2 regions of the Hydrogenophaga soli genome follow, and region 1 is predicted to be linked to the other one. Evidence: predicted binding sites of a transcription regulator. Region 1 holds the regulator's gene; the other holds the start of a gene.

Region 1 (4,050 bases):
TCTACGGCGCGATGTACCCCATGTTTGGCTCTTTCAAGGGGCAACTGGGCTGGTCTTCTCAAGGGCAGCATGCTGCTGAAGTGAAGAAAGTCGCAGGGAACATCGCGCCTGTGTACGAAGACTTTGTCAAAAAAGACGTCGTGGCATTGGCTGCTGATCCCAAGGCCATGGCCGTGGGTGAGCGCCTGTTCATGAACTACTGTGCGCAGTGTCACGCTTCGGATGCACGCGGCAGCCAAACCCTGGCGGCGCCCAACCTGACCGACAATGATTGGCTGTATGGTGGCACCCCTGAGGCCGTCAAGGAAACGATCACAAACGGTCGCAATGGTGTGATGCCCCCTATGGCCGCCGCTGTGGGCGCCCCCGAGGACGTGGCCAACCTGACGCAGTATGTGTTGAGTCTGTCCAACAGCCCGCACGATCCTGTCAAGGCTGCTCTGGGCAAGGACAAGTTCGCGGCTTGTGCGGCTTGCCACGGCGCAGACGGCAAAGGCAACCAAGCTTTGGGTGCCCCCAACCTGACCGACAACATCTGGTTGCATGGCTGGGGAGCCGAGGTGGTGACCAAGGCCATCAACGAAGGCTGGAACAATGCCATGCCTTCACAAAGTCGGTTGCTGAACGAAGCTCAAATTCATGTGTTGGCCGCCTATGTGTTGAGCAAGTCGGCAAAAGGTGCCAACTGAGTTTGCACATGTCGGAGTTTTGAACAAAAAGGGGGCTTAGCCCCCTTTTTGTTTGTAGATGCCTGCATTGAGTCAAAATACCCTCGGTTGCGGGCTGTTTCCCCTGTATTTTTTTGGGTTGCCATGAGTTCTACATCTGCACAAGCTGCTTCAGGTTCCACGCCACTTCCCACAAGCACTTGGTGGCGAGAGCCCTACGTGTGGATGGTGATTGGTGGCCCTGCTGTCGTGGTTGTGGCGGCACTGGCCACCGCCTACATCGCCATGAGTGCCCCTGACCCAGTGATTGACAAAAATCAAATTCAGCGGGAAGCTCTCACCAAGGCAGGAACGGATGGCAAGGTTTCCGATGACGAGTTGGTGAAGTTGCAGCCAGCTCAGCAAGCCCGGAACCACGCAGCTTCTCCGGTCGTGCCCAAAGTGAAACCAAACAATTAAGCCGCCGTGGGGCGGCATGAAGGAGACGACGATGCTCGCCCAACGACTGATGTGGATTGCATGGCCTGCATTTTTGATGGCAGGGGTGCTGGAAATGGCAGTTTTTGCCTTTGTTGACCCCGGTGACTTGCATTGGGGCCAATCTGAGTTGGGCTGGTCAAGGTCGGCGGTCTACACAGTGAGTTTTTTTGTGTTTTGGACACTCACGTTTGTTTCAAGCAGTCTGACCACACTGCTGGCGCAGTCTCCATTTGAGGTGAATCGGTGCCCGGTGCCTGTGGATGACAGGCCCGACGCTTGCAGCAAGGGGCCGCGATGCGAGGGGGCATAAAGCCTCCGCGGAGACTCCTTACACAAGAAGGCTCACTCTGTGCGTCATCGACAGTTGCTGCTTGGGGGATTCACAATTTGGCGCAGGGCATTGGTGTTCTTGATGTGAACGTAGCGCTGCTTGACTTCAATGATGCCTTCTTCCACAAACTTGGAAAAGGTCCGACTCACGGTTTCAAGCTTCATGCCCAGATAGCTTCCAATTTCTTCCCGTGTCATTCGCAGCACCAGTTCAGACTGGGAGAATCCACGGGCATGCAAGCGCTGCACCAAGTTCAATAAAAAGGCTGCCAACCGCTCTTCAGCTCGCATGCTGCCCAGCAGAAGCATCACGCTGTGATCGCGCACAATCTCACGGCTCATGATCTTGTGAACATGGTGTTGAAGTGTGGTGAACTCGCGGGAAAGTTGCTCCACTTGGTCAAAGGGCATGACGCAAACCTCAGCGTCCTCCAGGGCAATGGCGTCACAGGAGTGGTGATCACTGACGATTCCATCCATTCCAATGATTTCTCCCGTCATTTGGAAGCCGGTGACTTGGTCGCGGCCATCCGCCGTGGTGATGCAGGTCTTGAAGAAACCAGACCTGACCGCGTACAAAGAAGTGAACTTGTCACCGGCATTGAACAGTGCGGTGCCTCGTTTGATTCGGCGGCGGGCCGAAATGACCGAGTCCAGCTTGTCGAGTTCTTCGGGGTTTAGCCCCATTGGCAGGCACAGTTCACGCAAATTACAGCTTGAACAGGCAACTTTGATTGTGTTTAGATCCATGGAGAGCCTTGATTCAGGTCAAGCGTACATCAAGTCACTGGGTGGCATCGTACCGTGAAACGGTGTCGCACAGTGTCATGACCGGACAAAACTGGCAGATAAGGTTTGCGTAAGGGTTGTCTTCGCTGCAGTGCATTGATGCACGTCAAGTGAGCTTGCTGTCACAGCTGGCACATTTGAGGCAGTTGGAGATACACGTGACTCATGTCATTTCTGAACAATTGTTGAAGCGCTTCGATGTGCCTGGTCCCAGGTACACGTCATACCCTACGGCAGATCGTTTTGTAGAGGCGTTCACTGAGACAGATTACATTCAGGCGCTTGAGCAGAGGCGGGCTGGGTCCATGGCGCTCCCTTTGTCGATCTATGTTCACATTCCTTTTTGCGAGTCGGTGTGCTACTACTGCGCTTGCAACAAGGTCATCACCAAGCACCATGACAAGGCAGCCGAGTACATTCGCTACCTGTCCCGCGAGGTTGACTTGCATGTGTCCCACTTCGGCAAAGGGCACAGCGTATCCCAGTTGCATCTCGGCGGAGGGACCCCCACGTTCTTGAGTGATGCAGAGCTGGCCGATCTGATGGCCATGTTGAGGCGCAGCTTTGGGTTTGTTCCGGGGGGGGAGTACTCCATTGAGGTGGACCCCCGTACGGTCACCGTGGAACGCTTGCGGCATTTGCATGCGCTAGGGTTCAATCGACTGAGTTTTGGCGTCCAGGACTTTGACCCGGCCGTGCAGAAAGCTGTTCACAGGGTTCAACCTGCCGAACAGGTGTTTGCTTTGGCTGAAGCTGCGCGGGACATTGGATTCGAATCACTGAACGTGGATTTGATCTATGGGCTGCCCATGCAGACCCCCGAGTCGTTTGCAAGGACCTTGGCCCAGGTCAACCAGTTGCGTCCGGATCGAATCGCACTGTATGCATACGCACATTTGCCGACTCGTTTCAAACCACAACGGCGCATCGTCTCGGCCGAATTGCCCAGTGCAGCTGACAAGCTGTCCATGCTGTCGGCATCGCTAGACGCTTTCTCCGAGAGTGGTTATGTCTATGTGGGGATGGATCACTTTGCCCTGCCGGATGACGCTCTTGCGGTTGCAAAGCGGCAGGGACGGTTGCATCGAAACTTTCAAGGTTACAGCACGCAGCCAGATTGTGATTTGATTGCCTTGGGGGTGTCGGCCATTGGGCGTATTGGTGCGACATACAGCCAGAATGCCAAAACTTTGGACGAGTACTACGATGCCCTGGATCAAGGGCGCTTGCCCATCGTGAGAGGTCTCGCGGTTTCTCGCGATGACCTGGTCAGGCGGTCCGTGATCATGGCCTTGATGTGTCAAGGTCGGGTTCAGTTTGAGTCCATTGAGTTGGGTCACCTGATTGACTTCAAGTCGTACTTTGCTCGAGAGTTGGAAAAACTGGCTGACTTGGCTTCGCATGGGTTGGTCAACGTGGATGACAGTGGCATCGAGGTGACTGCTTCTGGGTGGTACCTCGTTCGAGCCATTGCCATGACCTTTGATCGCTACATCCAAGTTGATCAAGACCGGGCTCGCTTTTCCAAGATCATCTGAACGTCCTCTCTCCCATCACGGGAGTCCCCCGTCCGGTACAGTCGCGCCATGCAGGCTTCCATGTTGATTTCAGCCTTGGCCATGGGATTGGTTGGGGGTCCCCATTGCGTGGCCATGTGTGGTGCAGCATGTGCGGGGATCTCTCGTTTGGCGGGGCCTCATTCGACTGCGTCCCTGCTGCTCTTTCAAATCAGCCGAACATTTGGCTATGCGTTCATGGGGGCAATGGCCGCCGGAACGGTGCA
Region 2 (4,050 bases), on a different contig from region 1:
GGCGCAGCGTGCTGTCGGCCGACAGGGTCATGCCCTTGCGGGTGGCGCTGACCGCATAACGCAGCGCCACGTTGCCCGGCAGCACCACGTGCCGGGGCACGGTGGCCCCGGTCGCATCGACGTCCTCTCCCGGGCGGGCCTGTGCGGCTGGGGCGGGCTCGGAGGGCGTGAGCGCGGTGGGTGCTGGCGTGGAGGGTGGTGCTATTGTTTGTGTAGCTGCTTGCGCTTTTTCTGAAAGCGCTAAGGGATGATTTGGCTTGGGTCTTTGGGGCAGAGGGGCGGCAGGGGCTGCTGACAGCGTTGAGGTGGTGGTGGCCCGTTGGGGCGGCGCGGTTTTGGCGGGTGTGCGGGGTGGGGCCTGTTCTTCCGCCGCGGGGGGCTGCGGGGTGGCGGCCATGGGGGCGGTGGCGTGCACCGGCGCGGTCTGGATGGCGGCGGGCTCGGGGTTGCCCTCGGGGCGTGAGGGCTGGGTCAGCCCGGGGGGGGCTGGGACCGATGGCTGGGCCGCACGGTCGGCGGGTTGGGCCAGGTACACCAGGGCCAGGTGCGCGGTTCCCACGGCCAGCGCCAAGCCCAGCAACCAGCGTCGCTTCAGACCGGCGCGCGGCGGGGCAGGGGTGGGCGGTGGATGGGGGGATGCATTGCGGGGCATGGCGCATTCTGATTCCTAAAATCCGCCCTTGTTCCGGGCCGAGGGCCCGGCCTGCATCCAACCTTTGGCACCCATGAAACTGGCCACTTACCGCGACGGCTCGCGCGACGGGCAACTGGTGGTCGTCTCCCGCGACCTGACCCAGGCCCACTACGCCACCCATGTGGCCCACACCCTGCAACAGGTGCTGGACGACTGGAACTTTGTCAGCCCCCAGCTGGAAGACCTGTCCCGCGAACTCAACCACGGCAAGGCGCGGCATGTGTTCCCCTTCGATCCGGCGCAGTGCCTGGCCCCGTTGCCGCGCACCAGCCAATGCGTGCGGGCGCATGCCGTGGCCCCTGCGGCCACCCGGACCCGGGGCGGTGTGGCCGACCTGCTCACCCTGTCTGGCGATGCCTTGTTGGGCGCCCGCGCCGACCTGCCGCTGGCCGACGTGGCCGATGGCTTGGACTTCGAGGCCGGGTGGGCGGTGTTGTGCAGTGACTTGCCCCAAGGCTGTGCCCCGGCGCGGGCCCTGGAGGGGGTGCGCCTGCTCACCCTGGCCAACACCTGGGTGCTGCGCGAGGTGCAGGCCCGCGAGCGGGCGGCCCAGGTGGGCGAGGTGCAAAGCCGCCCGGCAGTGACGCTGGGGCCGGTGGTGGTCACGCCCGACGAGTTGGGGGGCGCATGGGCTTCGGGGCGTGTGTCGCTGACGCTGGAGGTGCTGCTCAACGGACGGCGGGTGGCTCAGGGGCAGGCCGATCAGGCCCAGGCGCAGCATGCCGGGCAATGGCTGGCCGCCCTGGCCGCCAAGCGCCCGGTGCGGGCCGGGGCGGTGGTGTGCAGCGGTCCGCTGGTGGCCCCAGCGGGCTTGCCTGCGGGGGGCTTGCAACCGGGAGACTGCTTGCGCGTGACCCTGACGGCGGCGGATGGCAGCCAGCCCTTGGGGGCCGTGGACACCGAGGTGCGCGCCCTCCACGAAGCCGACGACCAGCGCGTGGCCGACGACCTGGGTTGACGGCCTGCTGAGGGCGTGCAGGTCGAAATGGAGCCACCGCTCACAGGGACGGTGTGGGCACATGCCCGTGGGCGTTCTCGGCCCGGGTCTGACAGGCCACGCACCGCAAGGCCAGCGGGTTGGCCTGCAGGCGGGCTTCGGGGATGTCGGCCCCGCAATCGGTGCACGAGCCATAGCTGCCGTCGGCCAGCCGGGCCAGCGCCGCGTCAATCTCATTGAGTTCTTGCAACTCGCGCTCTTGCAGTGCCACGGTCAGGTCGCGTTCGGCGTCGGCCTGGGCCCAGTCGCCCTGCGTCAGGTCCAGGGCCGAGGCGGCGGCGTCAACCCGGCTGAGGTCGCCGCCGCGCTGCTGGCGCAACTGGTTCAGCAAGCTGGTGCGAAGGACCCCCAGGCGTTGGGCAGGGGTGAGGGTGGAGTGGGGGGCGGGGGTGTTCATGTCGGTGTCCTTTCAGAACCATGATGCGGCGATTGCAAGGCCCCGACGTTGACCCAGGTCAGACAGCCTGGGGGATGCTCGCCTTCCCGTTTTGGGCACAGATGTGGCATGCTGGGCCACATCCCCAACGACAGGAGACACCCCATGGCAGACACGGATGGCAGCGGTTTTGGCAAGTTTGTGCCGGGTTTCGAGTTCATGCAGAACCTGGCGCGTCAGGCCGCGGGGGGCATTGCCCAGGGGGTGCAGCAGTCGGTGCCACAGCTGCCCAGCCTCAACAGCTGGGTGGCCCCCACGTTCAGTGTCGAAGAGTTGGAAAAGCGCATCACCGAGCTCAAGGCCGTCCAGTTCTGGCTGGACCAGAACGCCCGCGCCCTGTCGGCCACCGTGCAGGCCTTGGAGGTGCAGAAAATGACCTTGGCCACCCTCCAGGGCATGAACGTCAACCTGGGCGATGTGGCCAACGCCCTCAAGGTGCGAGCCACCGACACCATGGCCACGATGGCGGGCATGGCTGGCCTGAGCGCTGACGCCCCCAAGGAGCCCACCCGTTTCAAGGGGCTGGAGGTGCCGCCGCGCACCGGGGCGCCGGAACCGGCCCCAACCCCGGCACCGGCACCCGCCGCCAAGAAGTCCACCACCGCCCAGGCCGCGGCCACGCCAGCGTCTGCGGTGGTCGACCCCATGCTGTGGTGGGGCTCGCTGTCCCAGCAGTTCCAGAACATCGCTACCCAGGCCATGAAGGACGTGGCCACCCAGGCTGCGCTGGACACCAGCCGCAACGTGGCGGCGTCGCTCACCCGAGAAGCGGTCAAGACCGCCACCCAGGCGGCCACCGCCGTGGCCCAGACCGCCGTGCAGGCGGGCAGCGGCCTGGTGGGGGCCGGGGTGCGGGCGGCCAGCACCGGGGCCAAGGTGGCCCGCAAAGCCGCCACCCCGGCAACCACCGCTGCTTCAGCCGCGGCCCCCAAGGCGGCCGCCAAAGCCCCGGCTGCAGGCCGTGCAGGGACCAAGACCGCCGCCAAATCCGCCGCGAAGCCCAGCGCCAAACCCTCGGCCAAACCTGCGGCCAAGAAGGCCGCGGGCACCACCCGCCCCCGATCGCGCTGATCGCCCGCCCGCCCTCGCGCTGATCGCCCGCCCGCCCTCGCGCTGATCGCCCGCCCGCCCTCGCGCAGCCATGGCCATGGACTTCCTCAGCGCCCACGCCACCCATCCGCGCTGGGACATGGCGGTCACTTTGGTGTCGGCACCGCTGCGGGCGCAGCTGGACGCCCGCCTGGCTGCCGCGCAAGCCCCGGAACCCGCGCACGGGGAGGCGTCCGTTCCGCCAGGGCGCAGCCTGCCCAGCCTGGGCCTGATGTACGTGACCGACGCGTTGGCTGGGCATGTGCAGGACATGCTGGACCAGCTCATGGCCGCCCTGCCCGAGGTGTCGGACTGGGTGGGCACGGTGGCCGTGGGCGTGGTGGCCAGTGGGGTGGAATACTGGGATGAGCCCGCTGTGTCGGTGATGCTGCTGGACCTGCCTTCCGACCAGTACCGCGTGTTCAGCGGCGTTCAGCCGCTGCCGCGGTCCTGGCCGGGCGGAGACGGCCAGCCCGTGGTGCCGCAAACCGCCTGGGTGCATGCCGATCCCGCCACGCCCGACTTGGCCGAGCTGGTGGGCGAGCTGGCCTCCCGCACCCGCACGGGCACGGTGTGGGGCGGCTTGTCGTCCGGGCGGACTGGTGCGGTGCAGATCGCCCACGGCAGCCAAGGGGTGCCGCCGGGGCAGAGGGCCAGTTCGGGCGTCATGCGCGGGGGGCTCTGCGGTGTGGCCTGGGGCGCAGGTGTCGCTTGGCAGGCCGGGGTCACCCAAGGGTGCCAGCCGGTGGGGCCGTCGCGGCGGGTCACGTCGGCGGCGGGCGGCGTCATCCTCACGCTCGATGACCAACCGGCCCTGGACGCCTTGCTGGCCGA

The links. The regulator FNR, encoded in region 1, switches genes on or off when oxygen is low (the NO sensors DNR and NnrR bind a similar motif). The targets are predictions, from matches to a motif close to TTGATNNNNATCAA.
Region 2: ACYVB7_RS15335 (TraR/DksA family transcriptional regulator) is a predicted target of FNR. The motif match lies at 2,137-2,150, and genes of this name have one in related genera.

What each region holds. Positions count from the first base shown of each region.
Region 1 is NZ_BAAHAK010000005.1:146,189-150,238, reverse strand. Features, by position in the region: gene ccoP (cytochrome c family protein) at 1-689, shown strand, start outside; gene ACYVB7_RS10845 (hypothetical protein) at 894-1,127, shown strand; gene ACYVB7_RS10840 (hypothetical protein) at 1,159-1,458, shown strand; gene fnr (fumarate/nitrate reduction transcriptional regulator Fnr) at 1,503-2,228, opposite strand; gene hemN (oxygen-independent coproporphyrinogen III oxidase) at 2,426-3,805, shown strand; gene ACYVB7_RS10825 (sulfite exporter TauE/SafE family protein) at 3,854-4,050, shown strand, end outside.
Region 2 is NZ_BAAHAK010000008.1:200,267-204,316, forward strand. Features, by position in the region: gene ACYVB7_RS15325 (DUF3108 domain-containing protein) at 1-652, opposite strand, end outside; gene ACYVB7_RS15330 (fumarylacetoacetate hydrolase family protein) at 726-1,652, shown strand; gene ACYVB7_RS15335 (TraR/DksA family transcriptional regulator) at 1,693-2,088, opposite strand; gene ACYVB7_RS15340 (PhaM family polyhydroxyalkanoate granule multifunctional regulatory protein) at 2,233-3,198, shown strand; gene ACYVB7_RS15345 (FIST signal transduction protein) at 3,275-4,050, shown strand, end outside.